DNA from 4 places in the Paenibacillus sp. FA6 genome. Region 1 is predicted to be linked to each of the others. Evidence: riboswitches for the same ligand, from Rfam matches in the RefSeq annotation. Region 1 holds a riboswitch; each other region holds the start of a gene.
What was found. A riboswitch is a leader RNA that binds a small molecule or an ion and turns the genes downstream of it on or off. The one in region 1 is predicted to bind thiamine pyrophosphate.
Positions count from the first base shown of each region.

Region 2: it holds a riboswitch for thiamine pyrophosphate, as region 1 does, so the genes downstream of both, ACP8HI_RS05020 (thiamine phosphate synthase) here and ACP8HI_RS19775 (ABC transporter substrate-binding protein) in region 1, are expected to answer to the same signal.
Region 3: it holds a riboswitch for thiamine pyrophosphate, as region 1 does, so the genes downstream of both, ACP8HI_RS02285 (ABC transporter ATP-binding protein) here and ACP8HI_RS19775 (ABC transporter substrate-binding protein) in region 1, are expected to answer to the same signal.
Region 4: it holds a riboswitch for thiamine pyrophosphate, as region 1 does, so the genes downstream of both, thiC (phosphomethylpyrimidine synthase ThiC) here and ACP8HI_RS19775 (ABC transporter substrate-binding protein) in region 1, are expected to answer to the same signal.

Region 1 covers NZ_CP188820.1:4,306,882-4,311,086, reverse strand. The annotation lists gene ACP8HI_RS19790 (ABC transporter ATP-binding protein) at 1-399, opposite strand, end outside; gene ACP8HI_RS19785 (ABC transporter permease) at 436-1,200, opposite strand; gene ACP8HI_RS19780 (thiamine-binding protein) at 1,197-1,490, opposite strand; gene ACP8HI_RS19775 (ABC transporter substrate-binding protein) at 1,532-2,542, opposite strand; TPP riboswitch at 2,647-2,757, opposite strand; gene ACP8HI_RS19770 (pyridoxamine 5'-phosphate oxidase family protein) at 3,111-3,527, shown strand; gene ACP8HI_RS19765 (ABC transporter transmembrane domain-containing protein) at 3,803-4,205, shown strand, end outside.
Region 2 covers NZ_CP188820.1:1,092,400-1,096,604, forward strand. The annotation lists gene ACP8HI_RS05005 (DUF2809 domain-containing protein) at 11-358, shown strand; gene ACP8HI_RS05010 (immunity 53 family protein) at 355-642, shown strand; gene ACP8HI_RS05015 (HXXEE domain-containing protein) at 676-1,209, shown strand; TPP riboswitch at 1,269-1,372, shown strand; gene ACP8HI_RS05020 (thiamine phosphate synthase) at 1,513-2,181, shown strand; gene thiO (glycine oxidase ThiO) at 2,198-3,343, shown strand; gene thiS (sulfur carrier protein ThiS) at 3,340-3,543, shown strand; gene ACP8HI_RS05035 (thiazole synthase) at 3,545-4,205, shown strand, end outside.
Region 3 covers NZ_CP188820.1:498,788-502,992, reverse strand. The annotation lists gene ACP8HI_RS02295 (pectate lyase) at 1-68, opposite strand, end outside; gene ACP8HI_RS02290 (VOC family protein) at 293-1,159, opposite strand; TPP riboswitch at 1,507-1,610, shown strand; gene ACP8HI_RS02285 (ABC transporter ATP-binding protein) at 1,646-2,500, shown strand; gene ACP8HI_RS02280 (ABC transporter permease) at 2,481-3,257, shown strand; gene ACP8HI_RS02275 (ABC transporter substrate-binding protein) at 3,254-4,205, shown strand, end outside.
Region 4 covers NZ_CP188820.1:1,672,896-1,677,100, reverse strand. The annotation lists gene ACP8HI_RS07725 (CAP domain-containing protein) at 1-619, opposite strand, end outside; gene thiC (phosphomethylpyrimidine synthase ThiC) at 690-2,447, opposite strand; TPP riboswitch at 2,695-2,804, opposite strand; gene ACP8HI_RS07715 (O-antigen ligase family protein) at 2,911-4,205, opposite strand, start outside.

The DNA.
Region 1 (4,205 bases):
TTCCTTACGTGCGTCTTTCTTGGATGTACCCTTTATTTCTTGTGCAAGAATGACATTATCTTCAATGGTTCGCCAAGGAAATAGAGCGGGTTGTTGTGGCATGAAGCTAATATGGCCTCGTTCTCCCGTGACTTCGCGTCCATTCATCCATACTTCGCCAGAATCGGGTTGTACTAATCCTCCAATAATATGAAATAGCGTACTTTTACCGCATCCTGAAGGACCGACGAGAGAGACGAATTCTCCTTGTTCTACGGTAAGGGAAACACCATTCAGCACAGATAAATCTTGGCCTTGTTTACCGAAGCTTTTGTTAATATCAGTGACTTTTAAGGCTTGTGATGCTGAATGGACGTTACCACTTAGGATATTGTCTTTCGGTATATAGGATTCCAACATGAGAAACACGTCCTTCATAAGTTAGTAATGGTAGGCTTATTTGTGTTCTTGACGTGGCTTCCAGCGTACTAACCACTTCTCTAGCAGACCTATAATAGCAAACATCATGAGGCTAAGAACAATAATGATGGAGATTGCAACAAACATGCGGTCCGTACGATAGCTAGCTTTTTGTAGCATCATATAATAACCGATACCCTTATCGGAACCGATCCATTCTGCAATGACTGCACCCATCACACTATACGTCGCTGCGATCTTAATTCCTGAGAACAGAGCTGGGAGCGAGTGTGGAAGCTCTAATTTAAAGAAGATTTGCCTCTTACTTGCTCCAATCATACGCATATAGCTAAGCATGGTTGGATCCGTTTGCCTCAGCCCGCCCATCATGGCAATAGCTACTGGGAAGAAGCAGACCAGCGTAATGACGATGAATTTGGGAAGAAGACCGAAGCCGAACCAGATCATCAGTAGTGGAGCAAGCGCGATGGTCGGTACATTCTGACTGAGAATCAGTAGAGGATATAAGGCCGACTTAAGAAAAGGAATCATATGCAATACAATGGCGATAGACAGACCTATTGAGCTACCGATGAGGAACCCAACACCGGTTAACCTCGCTGTTGCTAAAGTATGTTTCCACAATCCGCCCGATTGAGCGGAAGCTTCACGAACAATATCAGTTGGAGAGGGGAGAATCCATTTCTCAATCTCGAAGAAAGACGTACATAGCTGCCATATCATCAATAAGAAGAAGACCGCCACGAAGGGCGGCCAGATTTTGTTCCACCACAATCTCATGGACGATATTTCTCTGTTAACTTATCCATGCTGATCCCTTGTGGATTGTGAGCGATCTTGATCTGAGAAATGACACTTGGACTCCCTGCTTCGACAAGAGCCTTATGCATATCCTTCACAATGTCTAATAACTCGCTAAGTTCGCCTTCCATTGTGGTCTCTAGAGGATGAACCTCATGTTTCACTCCGGATTGTTGGATGACCTCAATTGCGCGATCTACATAAGGAATGGAATCTTCATTTCCAGGTGTCTTTGGAATAACTTGAATGCTCAATAATGTGTTTGCCATATTATATGTTCAATCCTTTCGAATTTGGAGATAATGTTTGCTTATGGTAACTGTGGCAAATACTCATTAGTATATGCCTTTCCAATTTCAATCTGTTTATCCAGAAGGTTATGGCTTAGCATCCAATCTGTATAGCCCTGCCATACTTCTACCTTTTGTTCACCCCAACGAGGGGCATCATCTGTGTAACGTGGGCTAAGCCATTTCTGACTTGCGAGAACAAGATCTTTGTCTAACTCAGGGACTGCTTTACTAAGTATATCAGCAGCCTCTTCTGGTTTGTCAATGGCTAGCTGATAGCCTTTGGCTGTTGCTTTGAGGAAAGCTTTGACTAGCTCAGGATCATCCTTGATCTGCTTCTCGTTCGTTACAATGACAGGTGTGTAGTAGTCTAGTTCTACAGCATAATCTTTAACATATAACATGTCGATTGGATCATTGCGAAGCTCTGCTTCAATACCCGTCCATGCATAGAAGATCCATGCGAAATCGATATCACGCTTAACCGCGGTGAAGAAATCGGCATCGCCCATATTGATCATCTTAACATTCTTAACATCTGCCTTTTCGTTCTCCATGATAGAGCCCATGATGGCTTCTTCTACAGGAGAACCCCAACCTCCATAACTTTTACCTTCAAAGTCCTTAGGTGATTTAATGTTGCGGTCAGCAGGTGCCGCGAAACCGGACGTATTATGTTGAATAACTGCGGCAATAGAGACGAGCGGGACGTCCTGTGTTCTTGCTAGTGTCACACTCTCTTGATAGCTTATACCAAAAGGCACCGCCCCTGAAGCGACCATCGTATCGGCTCCACCAGCACCTGGTTGGACTATCTCAACATTCAGACCTTCATCTTCATAATATCCTTGATCTTTCGCTACATATAGTCCCGTATGATTGGTATTAGGAGTCCAGTCCAAGACAATCTTGACGTCTTGTAGTTTCTTACTAGTCTGTGCATTCTGTTCATTCTTAGTTCCCCCACAACCCGCTATTACGAGTAATAGTAGGCATGTTAAAAGTATCGACAATGTTCTTTTCTTTCTCATTCTGCTCTCTCCTCTGTTGGACTTATTGTTCCATGTCCTATTAGTATTCGACAAAAAAGCGCCCCGTAATCGGGACGCATGTGGGCGCAAGAAAGATATGAATGTAACCATATCGGATACGTTCCTACGCTGGCATTATCCAGATCAGGTATAAGGGTCAGTGTCTTGTGGGACACAATCTCAGCCGGCCAATTCCAGCACCCCTGGTACTTATGTAGTTAAGGCGTTCTACGTCATTATAATCGACTGGGCTAGGGGTGTCCAGCTAGGAATTGTTTAGAGGCTGATTCGTATTCTTTTAAAATATAAGAAAGTATAAGTTTCACTTGAATCAATTTCATAATCGCCGATGCATCTAAATCGATTTGCGTAATTATGAAATTGATTCTTGATACTCTAATCCTTATATTTCCGCTGAAACGGGTGCCTTAAAGTGATACGGAGTATCGCTAGCATCGGAAGCATAAGCTCCTTAAAAAAGGACGGCGAATCCGTTTCTACTTGGATGGGTACAATAAATCATATGCTTTAAGTACATTCAACATGAGGAAGGGGAACACGATCCATAATGGACAACAAGATAATAGAGCAGGATATAACGAAAATTTTAGACCACAATAAGATTTGTTCTCTGGCGACTATTGAAGGTAATAAGCCGAAGCAGAGATATATGATGTTGTATAATGAAGGATTGAGCATTCATTTGGTAAGCGATCGGAGAACACATAAGGTAGAGGAGTTGAAGAATAATCCAAATGTATCATTGCTCATTGGGTATGAAATTGGAGGTACTAAAGAGGTTGTCGTTATGGAAGGGACCTGTTCAATCTGCACGGATGACAATTTGAAGGAAAGATGTTGGAATGATGATTTGAAGGAGTGGTTTGACGGACCAAGGGATCCTAATTATGTCATCCTTGATATTCAACTTGCAGATATTCTGTATACGGATAAGGACGGAAAGCAAAGAAAGTGGATTTCCTAAACGAGAAAGACCCCCAACATCCGAAGAGCCCAGTAAAAAACTTATGAATTTAATTTGTTAAGTTGAATTTAATTTGACAAAGGTGACTTCCATTCAGTTTTTAATGGAAAGTCGCCTTTATTTATGTTCATCCCCCTCTTTCGATACTGCAGTCTAGTAGAAAATGCTGTAAAGTATGGGATATTGGTTCGCCTCAAGGCAGAGTTCTACAAAGTTGATTTACAGTCTATACCAACCTGTTGTAATCTAGGACTACTGAAAGGTAGGCGATAGGATTGGGTTTTCTACAAATGGTTGTTCGTCATTTTATACAATATAAGTTGCTGTGCGGCATCTTTTTATTCGGCTTATTGATTGAAGTTGCCTATGCGGTAGCGTCACCATTGAGTCTTAAGTATTTGGTAGACTTAGCTTTTACCCCCAAGGATTATCAAGCCTTTTTCATCATACTAGGTATTCTGGTCATTGGGGGGGCGCTTAGTATCGTTGCTGGGCTGGGAGGGGATTATGCACTCTCCAAACTAAGCGGTAAGGTGGTCCAGAAACTTCGCATCCAATTGTTTACTCACATGCAGAAGCAATCCTTTCCTTTCTATCAGCGCTACCGAGTGGGTGATCTAGTTACTCGCTTTTCTTCTGATATGTCCTCTATTGAAAATGTTATTTACAGCTCAGTTC
Region 2 (4,205 bases), 2.8 Mb from region 1:
CTTTATAGTAATGACTTTAGGAATTTGTTCGAGGGCATTTTCAGATGTATTACCCTTGTTTGTATCACGACATTTCGGAGATGCTTTGTGGGCAAGTATGATTTATTTCGGTTGTCGGATATTGTTCGTACAGCAAAAATTGCTTATCTCTGTTTATTTAAGTTTAATATTTAGCTTTACGATTGAATTCAGCCAGTTGTATCAGGCGGATTGGATTATTGGAATACGATCAACACTATTGGGAGCATTAATATTAGGAAAAGGTTTCTTAGTCATTGATTTAATCCGATATGTGGTAGGGATTACTTGTTCTTGTATTATGGATTATTACTTGTTTAACCGAGGAGGAAGAAGATGAGTAACCTGAAATGGTTAGAAGGTTGGTATGAGAATCATTGTGATGATGAGTGGGAGCAGACTCATATTTTGAAGATTGAATCGATAGACACTCCCGGATGGAGATTAACGGTACCTTTACTTGAGACTGAATTAGAGGGGAAAACGTTAGATGAAATTATCATTGATCGGAATGATCATGATTGGGTGAGATGTTGGATCAAAGATGGATATTTCGAAGGTGCAGGTGGATTGAGAAATTTAGAAGAGATGATACAGATCTTTAAGGAATGGGCGGAAAGCTAGCAGAGAGATACCGTAGTAGGGAGTTGATTTTAAATGATACTTCTTGACTCATTTATAACCATAGAATCTTTCATGTGGTTGTTTCTAGCGGTTTTTATGATCCATGACTTTGAAGAAATCATATTTGTGGAGTCCTGGATGAAGAGGAATTATGCTACAATCGACAAGATCATACCAAAGGTTGCGCGGAAACTAGTTAAGAACATGTCAGAAGTGAAATCATCTCAGTTCGCGGTAGCGGTATTCATGGAGTTCATTGTTTTTATACCCATTACCTATCTGGCTGTGGAGCAACATCATTATGTTCTATTCATAGGCTGTAATGCCTTGATGTTTGTACATGTGTTTACTCATCTAGCACAATCCTTATATTTGAAATTGTACACCCCAGGGGTATTAACAGCACTAATTGTGATTTTGCCATACTCAGGATATTTGTTTTATAGATTAATAATCGAAGACATTGTTACTCTAAAAGAAATATTGTTATACGCTCCTTCAGGGTTAATCGTGCTCCCTTTAGTGTTACTAGGACATAAGGTAGGTAAGCTAGTGATACGCAATTAATAAATAAAAGTTATTCTATTATTCCAATATTTGTGTTAGTATGTATCCAATTGAATACGTTAGATCACTAGGGGTGCTATTTGGCTGAGACGGAATGTGTGATTCCAAACCCTTTGAACCTGATCTGGATTATACCAGCGTAGGGAAGTGAGCTTGAGCTTTGGTTAAGATCGTTTTGTATGCGTGTATACGTCTGCATTCTTTTGACTATAGTTATAGGCCACCTTCTATTGCAGAAGGTGGCCTATTTGGTGTTCTATCATATCCGAGATTCGACTTGAGGGAAAATAGGGAGGGAGTACAATGTCAGCGCGAGAATTACATGTGATCTCGAATGGTCAGTCTGAGCTGGAACGCTTTGCAAGGATAGCGGCACTTATTCATCCTTTTGTAACAGCATTTCATATAAGGGAGAACTCAAGTCATGCGGCCGACCTTTGGGCAGGGATATTGGCTTTAAGAACAGTTGGAGTACCTCTTAGTAAAGTGATCATAAACGACCGAGTTGATGTCGCTTATGCCGCTGGAACTGGGGGAGTCCAGTTAAGCTACCGTAGCCTAGAGGTGCAGGCAGTGAGGAGAGCTTTTTCTAGATTGCGAATAGGACGTTCTGTTCACGATGTTCAAGAGGCAGTGGAGATGAGTGAGCAAGGAGCTGATTATCTAGTGTACGGACATATCTTCCCAACAGCTTCTAAGCCAGGACAGCAAGCTAGAGGAACGAAGGCATTAGGGGAAGTTGTGAAAAGAGTCCCTATTCCAGTTATCGCGATCGGGGGCATTAAGCCCGACCATGTGCAGCAGATTGTCGCAACTGGAGCAGCAGGAATTGCAATACTATCGGGAATTACCGCAGCAGATGATCCATTAAGGTCGGTGAAGGACTACCGAGAGGCATTAGATAGTTTAGAGGAAGTTCAAAAAGTCAACTTTTTGAACACGGAATTAAAGTTTATACCCAAAAACCTTTAGGAGGTCAATGACCAGAATGAAGCAATTAGATGCCATTATTATAGGTGGGGGAGTGATTGGAAGTTCGATTGCTTACCATATGTCCGCAAGAGGCATGAATGTGATTCTCTTGGAGCGTGATCGTCTGGGAAGTCAAGCTTCGAATGCGGCAGCGGGAATGCTTGCGGCACAAGCTGAAATGACCGAAGTTGGACCGATGTTCGATTTGGCGCGGGCAAGTCGTGCGTTATTCCCAAAGCTCGCTACGGATCTAAGAGAGTTAACAGGGATAGATATTGGTCTAAAGCGTAAAGGTCTACTCCGTGTAGCAGTAACAGAAGCGGATGTGACCGAAATTCAACGTACATTAGCTTTTCAAAAGACAGTAGGGGAACAAGCTGAGTGGTTGTCATTGGAGCAAGTGAAGCAACGGGAGCCGGGCATTTCTTCAGATCTGCTTGGAGCAATGCTAGTTGAAGAAGATGGTCAAGTGGATGCGCCTGAGTTATGTCTCGCATTTGCCAAAGCAGCGGCAGCACTTGGAGCACAAATTAAGGAGTTTACTGAGGTGAAATCTCTTATTTATGCACATGGGCGTATGACTGGAGTGGTTACAAGTGAAGGAACAGTTCATGCTGATCAGGTCATCATTGCTTCAGGAACGTGGAGTGGGCCACTTCTTGAGCAGGCTGGATTGACATGCCCAATTTATCCGGTCAAAGGGGAATGTTTCTCTGTTCTAAGTCACACACCGTTGCTACAATCTACGATATTTAGCCATGGTTGTTATTTAGTTCCGAAGAAAGGCGGGCGACTCGTTGTTGGAGCAACTGCAACTGCACATAGCTATGATCGCAAGGTCACTTTGAAGGGAATATCCAAGTTATTAGAGTCAGCGAAGCAACTGTTACCGGGTATCGTCGAAACAGAGTGGGAGCGAGCTTGGAGTGGGCTACGTCCACAGACATTAGATGGCTTACCTTATTTGGGTGAACATCCGTCGCTGAAGGGACTATATGTGGCGGCAGGGCATTATCGTAATGGTATTCTACTTAGTCCAATGACTGGGAAGCTAGTTGCAGATTGGGCCGAAGGTAAGACGGAGAAGGTTCTTTCACTAGAAGCTTTTCGGGTAGATCGGCATCAGAATGTTCCTAATGAAAGGGCAGGTGTCCTATTATGAAGTTACAAATTAATGGTGAACAGGTTGAAGTATCAAATAACTGCAAGACGGTCGTCGATTTACTTGTATATTTCGGGCTAGAGAGCAAAGTTGTTATTGTTGAGTGGAACCAGCATATTTTGGAGAAATCAGATCATGAGACAACATGCTTGACGGATGGAGACCGAATTGAGATTGTACATTTTGTAGGGGGTGGCTAATTTGTTGAAGATAGGAACACATGAATTTAGTTCAAGATTGTTATTAGGAACAGGGAAATTCCCAAGCTTTGAGATTCAAAAGGAAGCCGTTGATGTATCTGAGACAGAAATCTTAACGTTTGCGGTTAGACGGATGAACATATTTGAGGCGACTCAGCCTAATTTTCTGGAAATGCTAGATGTTAGTAGATATACATTACTCCCGAATACAGCAGGTGCTTCAACGGCAGAAGAAGCTGTTCGCATCGCTAAATTAGCGAGAGCATCTGGGCTGTGCGATATGATTAAAGTCGAAGTGATTGGTGATTGGAAGACGCTGTTGCCAGATCCACTGGAGACGTTAAAAGCTTCTGAAATGCTTCTAGAGGAAGGGTTTATCGTTCTTCCCTATACATCTGATGATGTGTTGTTGGCCAAGAGATTACAGGAACTGGGTGTTCATGCCATCATGCCAGGTGCGTCCCCGATTGGTTCGGGTCAGGGTATTATTAATCCATTGAATCTTAGTTTTATTATCGAGCAAGCAACGGTACCCATCATTGTAGATGCAGGCATAGGTAGTCCTGCTGATGCGGCTTTCGCTATGGAGCTTGGAGCCGATGCCGTATTGCTGAATTCCGCTGTTTCAGGGGCGCAGAATCCCGTGAAGATGGCTTTAGCAA
Region 3 (4,205 bases), 2.2 Mb from region 1:
TCTGGTTGAAACCCTACTAATGAAATCATTACTCCTGCAGCTAACACGATACTCAATATTTTTTTCATGATAACCATCCTTTACTATTTTTTGATACAAACGGATGTGCACCCCCGTCTACATCTGAGTTAAGACTAGCAGACAATCTAGGGTTCCGAAATAATCATTTTGTTATATATGGTTATAAAACTATTATATTACATGGATTAATTGATGTATTTGTATGCAACATAGCCATTATAAAAGCCGCAAGCATCATGCTTGCGACTTTTTCGTATTCCTAAGTGTTACTTCACTCTGAACTTTGACTCAACAGCTTTATTGAAATATTGGAAGGATCTTTCACGAACCAACCACCATCCCGATGAGTAACACTAATTCCCGCATTCTTTAATTGCACAATGACAGTATCAAGTTCATCCTGATTAGGAAGAACCCATGTGAAGTAATCTAATCCGACCGCATTTGCCGGTGCAGATGGTGCGCCCACTCCTGCCCATGTGTTTAAGCCAATATGATGATGATACCCTCCTGCAGATACGAATAATGCCATCGCACCATAATGAGCGGTAACGTCAAGCCCTAGAGTATTACAGTAAAATTCCTCCGCCTTCTGCAAATCTGATACATGGAAATGAACATGTCCAATAATCGTTCCTTCAGCTAAGCCATTCCACTCCTGCCCATCAGATATCGCAAGCAGCCCATCAACATCAACTGGATCCGTCGTCATCACATATTGTCCCTGTGCATCTCTCTTCCATGTTTCCCTTGGACGATCCGCATAAATCTCGATACCATTGCCGTCTGGATCACTAATATACAATGCTTCACTGACTAGATGATCTCCTTGGCCCGCATTAATGTTGTGCTTCATCAAGTTACGTAATGATAGTCCTAATGAAATGCGATCAGGTACTAGAATTGCGAAGTGATACAATCCAGCAACCGATCTTTCCGGTAAAACGACTGCATTCTCTATTTGTTCTAGAACCAACAACGGTTCTTTACCATCCACTGTCAACTCAGCCGTATTCTCTGTCAAATTCAAAACTCCTAAGCCAATAACCTCTTTATAAAATACTAAGGAACGTTCCAAATTGCTAATTTTCAATTTCACATATCCAATTTTTGTGCTTGGATGTATTTTCTTAACCATTGAGCATCTTCCTTTCAAAGTAAAATGATTTATATAAGTAATAGTAATAATTATTCTGTATGATAAATATATCATGATTTTTTTTCTTAGTCAATAGAGATGAGTCTATAAATACGAGTTCAAAAAGTCAGGTTTTCAACACCGAGAAGATTGGATGAAGCAAGGGAGAGAGGAGCGGAGCGTAGGCAGTACCTACGTGAGCACCGGAAAGACCGGTTGAATTCAATCTTCGATGTTGGATACGCCTCTTGGTATACTTCGTGATCAAAAGATGACTTTTTGAACATCCTCTATACATATTTGTAAATTGTGTTATATTGGATAGGTTATCAATTAAATAAGACCTTGTATTTCACTAGGGGAGTCTAATGACTGAGATGGAACTTGATGTTCCGGACCCTTGGAACCTGATCTGGATTATACCAGCGGAGGGAAGTGGAACGAAATCTTCAACTCATGCATATATTTGCTCACTTATTTGCCTGAATGAACTTTTTGGCCCACTCATTTCCTTTCGGAAATGGTTGGGTCTTTATTTGTTTACGGGAGGCGATTACCGCGATATTATCACTACAGAATTTAACTTACTCTTTTGCAAGTACATACGAATCCCCAATCATTCAGGAACTATCTATGGATGTTCATACGGGTGAATTCATTTCTGTTATAGGAGCTAGTGGTTCTGGTAAAAGCACTCTGTTTAAGCTGATTGCAGGACTGCTAGAGCCTATGGATGGAGAAATATATATACATGGCAAAAGGACATTGAATCGTCTAGGAACAGTGGCTTACATGCCCCAGAAGGACTTACTTCTGCCTTGGAGAACCGTTCTAGACAATTGTCTACTCCCATGGGAGCTTAATCGGAAACTTCATCGTGAACTAGATCAGCGTAATAAAGAGAAGATCACAGCAGATATTCAATTAACATTAGATCGTTTCGGTCTAGGGAAATACGCATATGCCTATCCAGATGAATTATCAGGTGGGATGCGACAACGTGTCGCTTTTCTCAGAACACTCGTAACAGGCCAAGATCTGATGTTATTAGATGAACCCTTTGGTGCCCTTGACGCAATGACCAAAAGAAAGATGCATCGTTGGTTACTAGATCTTTGGGATGATCTACATAAGACTGTCCTTTTCATTACACATGATTTGGAAGAAGCCATTTTATTAAGTGATCGCATCTACCTCATGTCCCATGACAGTCCTCAAGGTGTAGAAGAAATCATCGTTAATTTACCTAGACCAAGGCACTACGAGATGAACTATGACCCTCACTTTATACAATTGAGGCAGGACTTGGAGCGAAGATTACATGAGAAGACGCCTTTTTAAACGCTGGGCACATGATTATGGATGGTTTGCACTTCTTTTTACACTACTCCTAATAGCTTGGGAATCGGTGGTCTCTTTAGGATGGGTACCTTCCTTTATTATTCCCTCACCCACCTCGATTACCCGTGCATTATTTGAGAATGGGCATCTATTGATCAGTCGGCATTTAATCGCAACTTTAGAAGAGGTTGTCTTAGGTTTTATATTATCTGTTAGTGGGGGCATTATTCTTGCTATAAGTATGCATATTTCACGTCCACTTGAGAAAGCACTCTATCCGTTCATGATTATTAGTCAGACCATCCCCTTAATCGCGCTCTCTCCTATCTTCATCATGTGGTTCGGTTACACGATTTGGAGTAAAGTAGCGGTGGTCTTCCTAACTGCATTCTTCCCGATTGTAGTAAGCACCTATGACGGTCTAAAAAAGGGTGATCGCGAGTATGCAGAGTTACTCATGACGATGGGAGCCAACCGCTGGGAACTATTCTGCACCATTGAGATGCCTATGGCCTTACCTTCCTTCTTCTCGGGACTGAAACTCTCCATCGTATATTGTGTCGTTGGAGCTACGATTGGCGAATGGCTAGGAGGTACAAAGGGGCTAGGCTACTATAGTCGAAGAATGTCGAGCAATATGCATACGGATGAGATGTTTGCATCCATCTTGTTACTTTCTTTACTTGGGATTTCCTTATTTATGATGATCGTAATATTAGAGAACAAGTTTCTAAAGAGGAGAGGTTTATCGAAATGACTATAAATAAGAATATAAATATGGGTATGAAAAAAGTTATCCCCGTTCTACTGGCACTGGCACTCTTTTCCTTGACCGCTTGTGGCAATACGTCTAACTCGAATCAAGCAACTGACATGCCAACGGCAATCGTAGAGAATAAGCCTCAAAAGCTGAGCATTATGCTCGATTGGTATCCGAATGCCGTTCATTCTTTCCTGTATACAGCACAAGAAAATGGATACTTCGCGGAACAAGGGATTGAACTAGATATCCAAATGCCTGCCGATACCAATGATGCTTTGAAATTAGTAGCTGCTGGAAAGGTCGATCTAGCCCTAAGTTATCAACCACAATTACTTATGGCTCGCGGTGAGAATATTCCCGTTAAATCTATTGCTGCTATCGTGAGACATCCATTGAATCATCTTATGGTACCTACTAATGGAACGGTTCAATCTCCCAAAGACCTGGCTGGTTTAACCGTTGGATACTCTTCAATTCCTTTATATGAAGCTATGGTACATACCATGATTCGAAATGATGGGGGCGATCCTGAAGACGTTCATTTGGTTGATGTAGGCTATGATCTCATTCCGGCCATTGCTACTTCCAGTGTTGATGCCATTATGGGTGGATTCATCAATCATGAACAACTAATACTTGCTAAGCAAGGTCACGCTGTAGTCGCTTTGAATCCTACGGATTATGGTGTTCCGGATTATTATGAGCTTGTCCTTGTCGCTAGTGAGCAGGGATTGAAAGACAAGCAAGAGTTACTCGCGAAGTTTGTCACAGCCATTGCCCAAGGACAACAGTACGTACAACAGCATCCTGAGGAAGCACTATCCATACTTTTTGAACATGAAGATCAGACTTCACCGCTAGATAAAGAAATAGAAACGAAGAGCCTAGAGATTCTATTACCACTGATGGATGCGAAAGAACAGGCTTTCGGATATCAATCAC
Region 4 (4,205 bases), 2.6 Mb from region 1:
CAGTACTCTGAATCTCTGAATCCTTCAACGTCGGGTGAACCTGTTTCAGCCTGTAAATGAACGTCTGCGCTTCTGCCCTTGACAGGACATCATTTGGGGCGAAACTTTCCAGCGAACTTCCTCCTTGCTTCCCTTGAGCAATGCCCTTATCTAGTAGAAGCTGGATAGATTTCTTCTGGGAGAGGGGTTGCCCCATAACGGCTGCAAACAACTCAGCGACTTGTCCCCGTTTCATGTTCTGATTAACCTCTCCAGATATCGGCCATTCGAGTCCTTTGGCTACGTCATAATACGGTTCATACCATGAAGTATGCGGAACTGAATCCCTGATTGCCACCTGTGGATATGCCCGTAGGACCATGACTAGAAATTCTGTTTCCGTAACGATTTGAGAAGGACGGAATGTCCCATCATCATACCCATTACTAATTCCATTGCTTTGTGACCATTTCACCATTTCGTAAGCCCAATGCGATTCTGGGACATCCACATAGGTGAGCGATTCGGCCTTAATGGCTGTACCTGTTCCTACGATCCCCAAGATGACAAGTAAGGATAGATAAACTATCCATTTCAGCTGCTTTACCCGTCTTTTTATTCCAAACCTAGTTTCTGTCATCCTATCCCTCCTCTTCTACAGTAACCTGCCTATTCTTATGTCGGAATAAGAGTGAATAATCTGAATAGTCTCATTTATAAATGACGCTTCCACCCTCTTTAAATTCGTTCGCTTTATTCAACAGACCATTTCTTATGGAATCCTGTTCCTCTTGTTCCTTCTGTCTAGTTGAATCCCGAATATCATGAGAAATCCGCATGCTACAGAACTTGGGTCCACACATGGAACAGAAATGTGCCGTCTTAGCTCCTTCCGCAGGTAGCGTCTCATCATGATACTCCAGCGCTCTCTCAGGATCGAGCGACAGGTGGAACTGATCACGCCAACGGAATTCGAACCGGGCTTTGGACAGTGCATTATCACGGTCCTGTGCTCCCTTATGCCCTTTAGCTAAATCAGCGGCATGGGCAGCTATTTTATAAGTTATAACCCCTTCCCGCACATCATTCTTGTTCGGTAATCCTAAATGTTCTTTAGGAGTAACATAGCAAAGCATGGCCGTACCAAACCAACCGATCATCGCTGCTCCTATCGCTGAAGTGATATGATCATATCCTGGTGCAATATCCGTCGTAAGAGGGCCCAATGTATAAAAGGGCGCTTCGTTACAGATTTCAAGTTGCTTATCCATATTCTCCTTGATTAAATGCATCGGTACATGTCCTGGGCCCTCAACCATCACCTGAACATCATGTTTCCAGGCAATCTTCGTCAATTCACCCAACGTTTCCAGTTCTGCAAATTGCGCTTCATCATTCGCATCGGCGATAGAACCTGGACGTAAACCATCTCCTAAGGAGAAGGAAACGTCATACATTTTCATGATTTCACAGATATCTTCGAAATGCGTATAGAGAAAGTTCTCTTGGTGATGAGCAAGACACCACGCTGCCATAATGGAGCCACCACGTGATACAATTCCAGTCATTCGATTGGCAGTCAGTGGGATGTATCGAAGCAAGACTCCTGCATGGATAGTGAAATAATCCACACCCTGCTCTGCCTGCTCAATGAGTGTATCTCGATACACTTCCCATGTTAAATCCTCTGCTTTGCCCTTTACCTTCTCTAAAGCTTGATAGATGGGTACAGTACCTATTGGAACGGGGGAATTACGAATAATCCATTCTCTCGTTGTATGAATATTGTTGCCGGTAGATAAATCCATAATATTATCCGCACCCCAACGTGTAGCCCATCTCATCTTCTCAACCTCTTCATCTATGGAGGATGACACAGCTGAGTTTCCAATATTGGCATTAATCTTCACTAAGAAATTCCGTCCAATAATCATAGGTTCACTTTCAGGATGATTAATGTTCGCAGGAATGATTGCACGACCGAGAGCTACTTCATCTCTGACAAATTCCGGTGTTACGTTTTCTCGAATCGCAATATATTCCATCTCTGCTGTAATCACGCCTTTACGAGCATAATGCATTTGGCTTACATTTCTTCCTTTTCTAGCTCGTAAGGGATCCCTCTGCAAAGCTGGAAACACCTCTTCTCGTGAGGCTTCTTTCACATTACCGTTATCTTCTGGCTTGATTGTTCGCCCTACATAAGATTCAGAATCTCCACGTTCTTTAATCCACGATAAACGATTGGGATGCAATCCAACACGAATATCGGTATGCACTTCGCTGTCGGTATAAGAACCACTAGTATCATAGACCCGAACAGGTGCATTCTCCTCTATTCCAGATATACCCGAAGTGTTGCTAAGTGTAATTTCGCGCATTGGAACGCGAATGTCTGGACGAGACCCCGTTACATACACTTTTTTACTTCCTGGAAAAGCTGATAGATTAACAGATTCTTTCTTCATTTCGCTTGTCATTTCATTTCCTCCTATAAGTAAGATGATTTGATCAAGCGGAGCAAATTCTATTCAACAAATAGAAACGGATAAGCCGTCCCTTTTCAAGGAGCTTATGTTTCCGATACCAGCGATACTTCGTATCGCCTTAAGGTCTCCGTCTCTACCGAAATATAAGAAATAGAGTATCAAGTGATACTTATACTCCCTTATATTTAGAAAAAGACTGCCTCTGAGAAAGAGGCAGTCTTAAATAGACAAATAGAACTCCATTTCCTCCGCTGGCATTACCCAGATCAGGTTTGACGGTCGATAGTTGATCACTATCCTCTCAGCCTGGCATACCAAGCTCCCGTTACGATGTAATTGTTAGTTAAAGTATAACGAAGTAACCAGATAAAGCAATAGTAATTCCCAAATAACTATCTATATCCTTACAAAAGCGGAGTTACCTCCCAAATCATCACTGTTGTTAAAATTCAAGCTGTAAATCTGCGATTTCATCAATCTGTGCGGATTCCGTAGGATCAGCCGCAATCAGAAGGTCATAAACGACCTGATCTGGGACACTGTTATTCTTCTTTAGTGCAGCCAAATACCAACGAGCAATTTCACGGTTAGTTGCATTGGTATAATCTTCGCTCAAACCAATCTGTAGCGTAGCTATAGCTGCTTCCAATTTTTCAGACATAAATTGTATTTTTCCTGTATTCAGTGCTACAGCCGGAGCAACCGTAAGCGACCTTCCTTGCAGTTCTTGAGAAGACAGAGTCTTCAAATATTCCAAATCCGCCAGTACATGCCTGTAGGCCTCAAGCCCGATATTGAAATTCGCTTGCTTGTTAACACTGTCTTGCTGTGTGTGAGCCACCTGCCCCAGATCATAAGAGCGACTGATGAGAGCGCTGTACCACTCCATCTCCCAGAGGTCTTCGCTGTTTATGATATCTGTGTAATTCTCATTGAAACCAAGCTTTAGGGTAACCGCGGCCACCACAGGCTCTCCTAACATCAGCTGTATTTTACCCGTATTCAGAGCGATGGTCGGAGTGATGGAGAACGGACGTCCCTGCATCTGCTCCGGAGGGAGTGTCTTCAAATACTCCACACCGACCACAACCTGTTCGTATGTCTCGAGCCCTGTCTTGAAATACTCCTGTTTCAGAACATCATCCTTGAGGGTATGTGCCTGGTCTCCCATCGCAAGTGAGCGTCTAATCAATATATCATACCATTCAATATCCCAGATGAACTTATTGGCATTGTCACGGTAGACCGCGTGAGCAAGGTCGCTTTGCCCTTTAAGATCGTAGTAAGCTGCTAACTGCGTCAGTAATTGCTTGTTGTAAGGCTCGTCCTTGAGGGCGCGTGTCAGCACATGAAAGGACTCTTCAAGGAACTGCTCGTCTTGAGTCTGGTTAAACACCTGCTGATTAATCGAGGATAGGTACATCGCCGACTCCGGGTGGCTCGGACGCTTATCCAAAGCTTTAACCAACGGTACCTTCAGCTCTTCGTAGGACTCACTGATACCAAACAGGTTCTTGGCTTTCACAGCGGCATTACTCGACCCGATATAGCCGATCAAGATGAACACCAGAGAGACAGTGCCGATTCCTACTACAGAGAAATATCCAAGGCGTAGCCACGTCTTATTCCAGTTCCAACTCAGTGGCTTACTATCCATGACCACCGTCATCCCAGCCAGACCGATAAAGACAAGTATTCCCATGAAGGCATAGCTCATATTGAAGTCCAGTAAGCTAT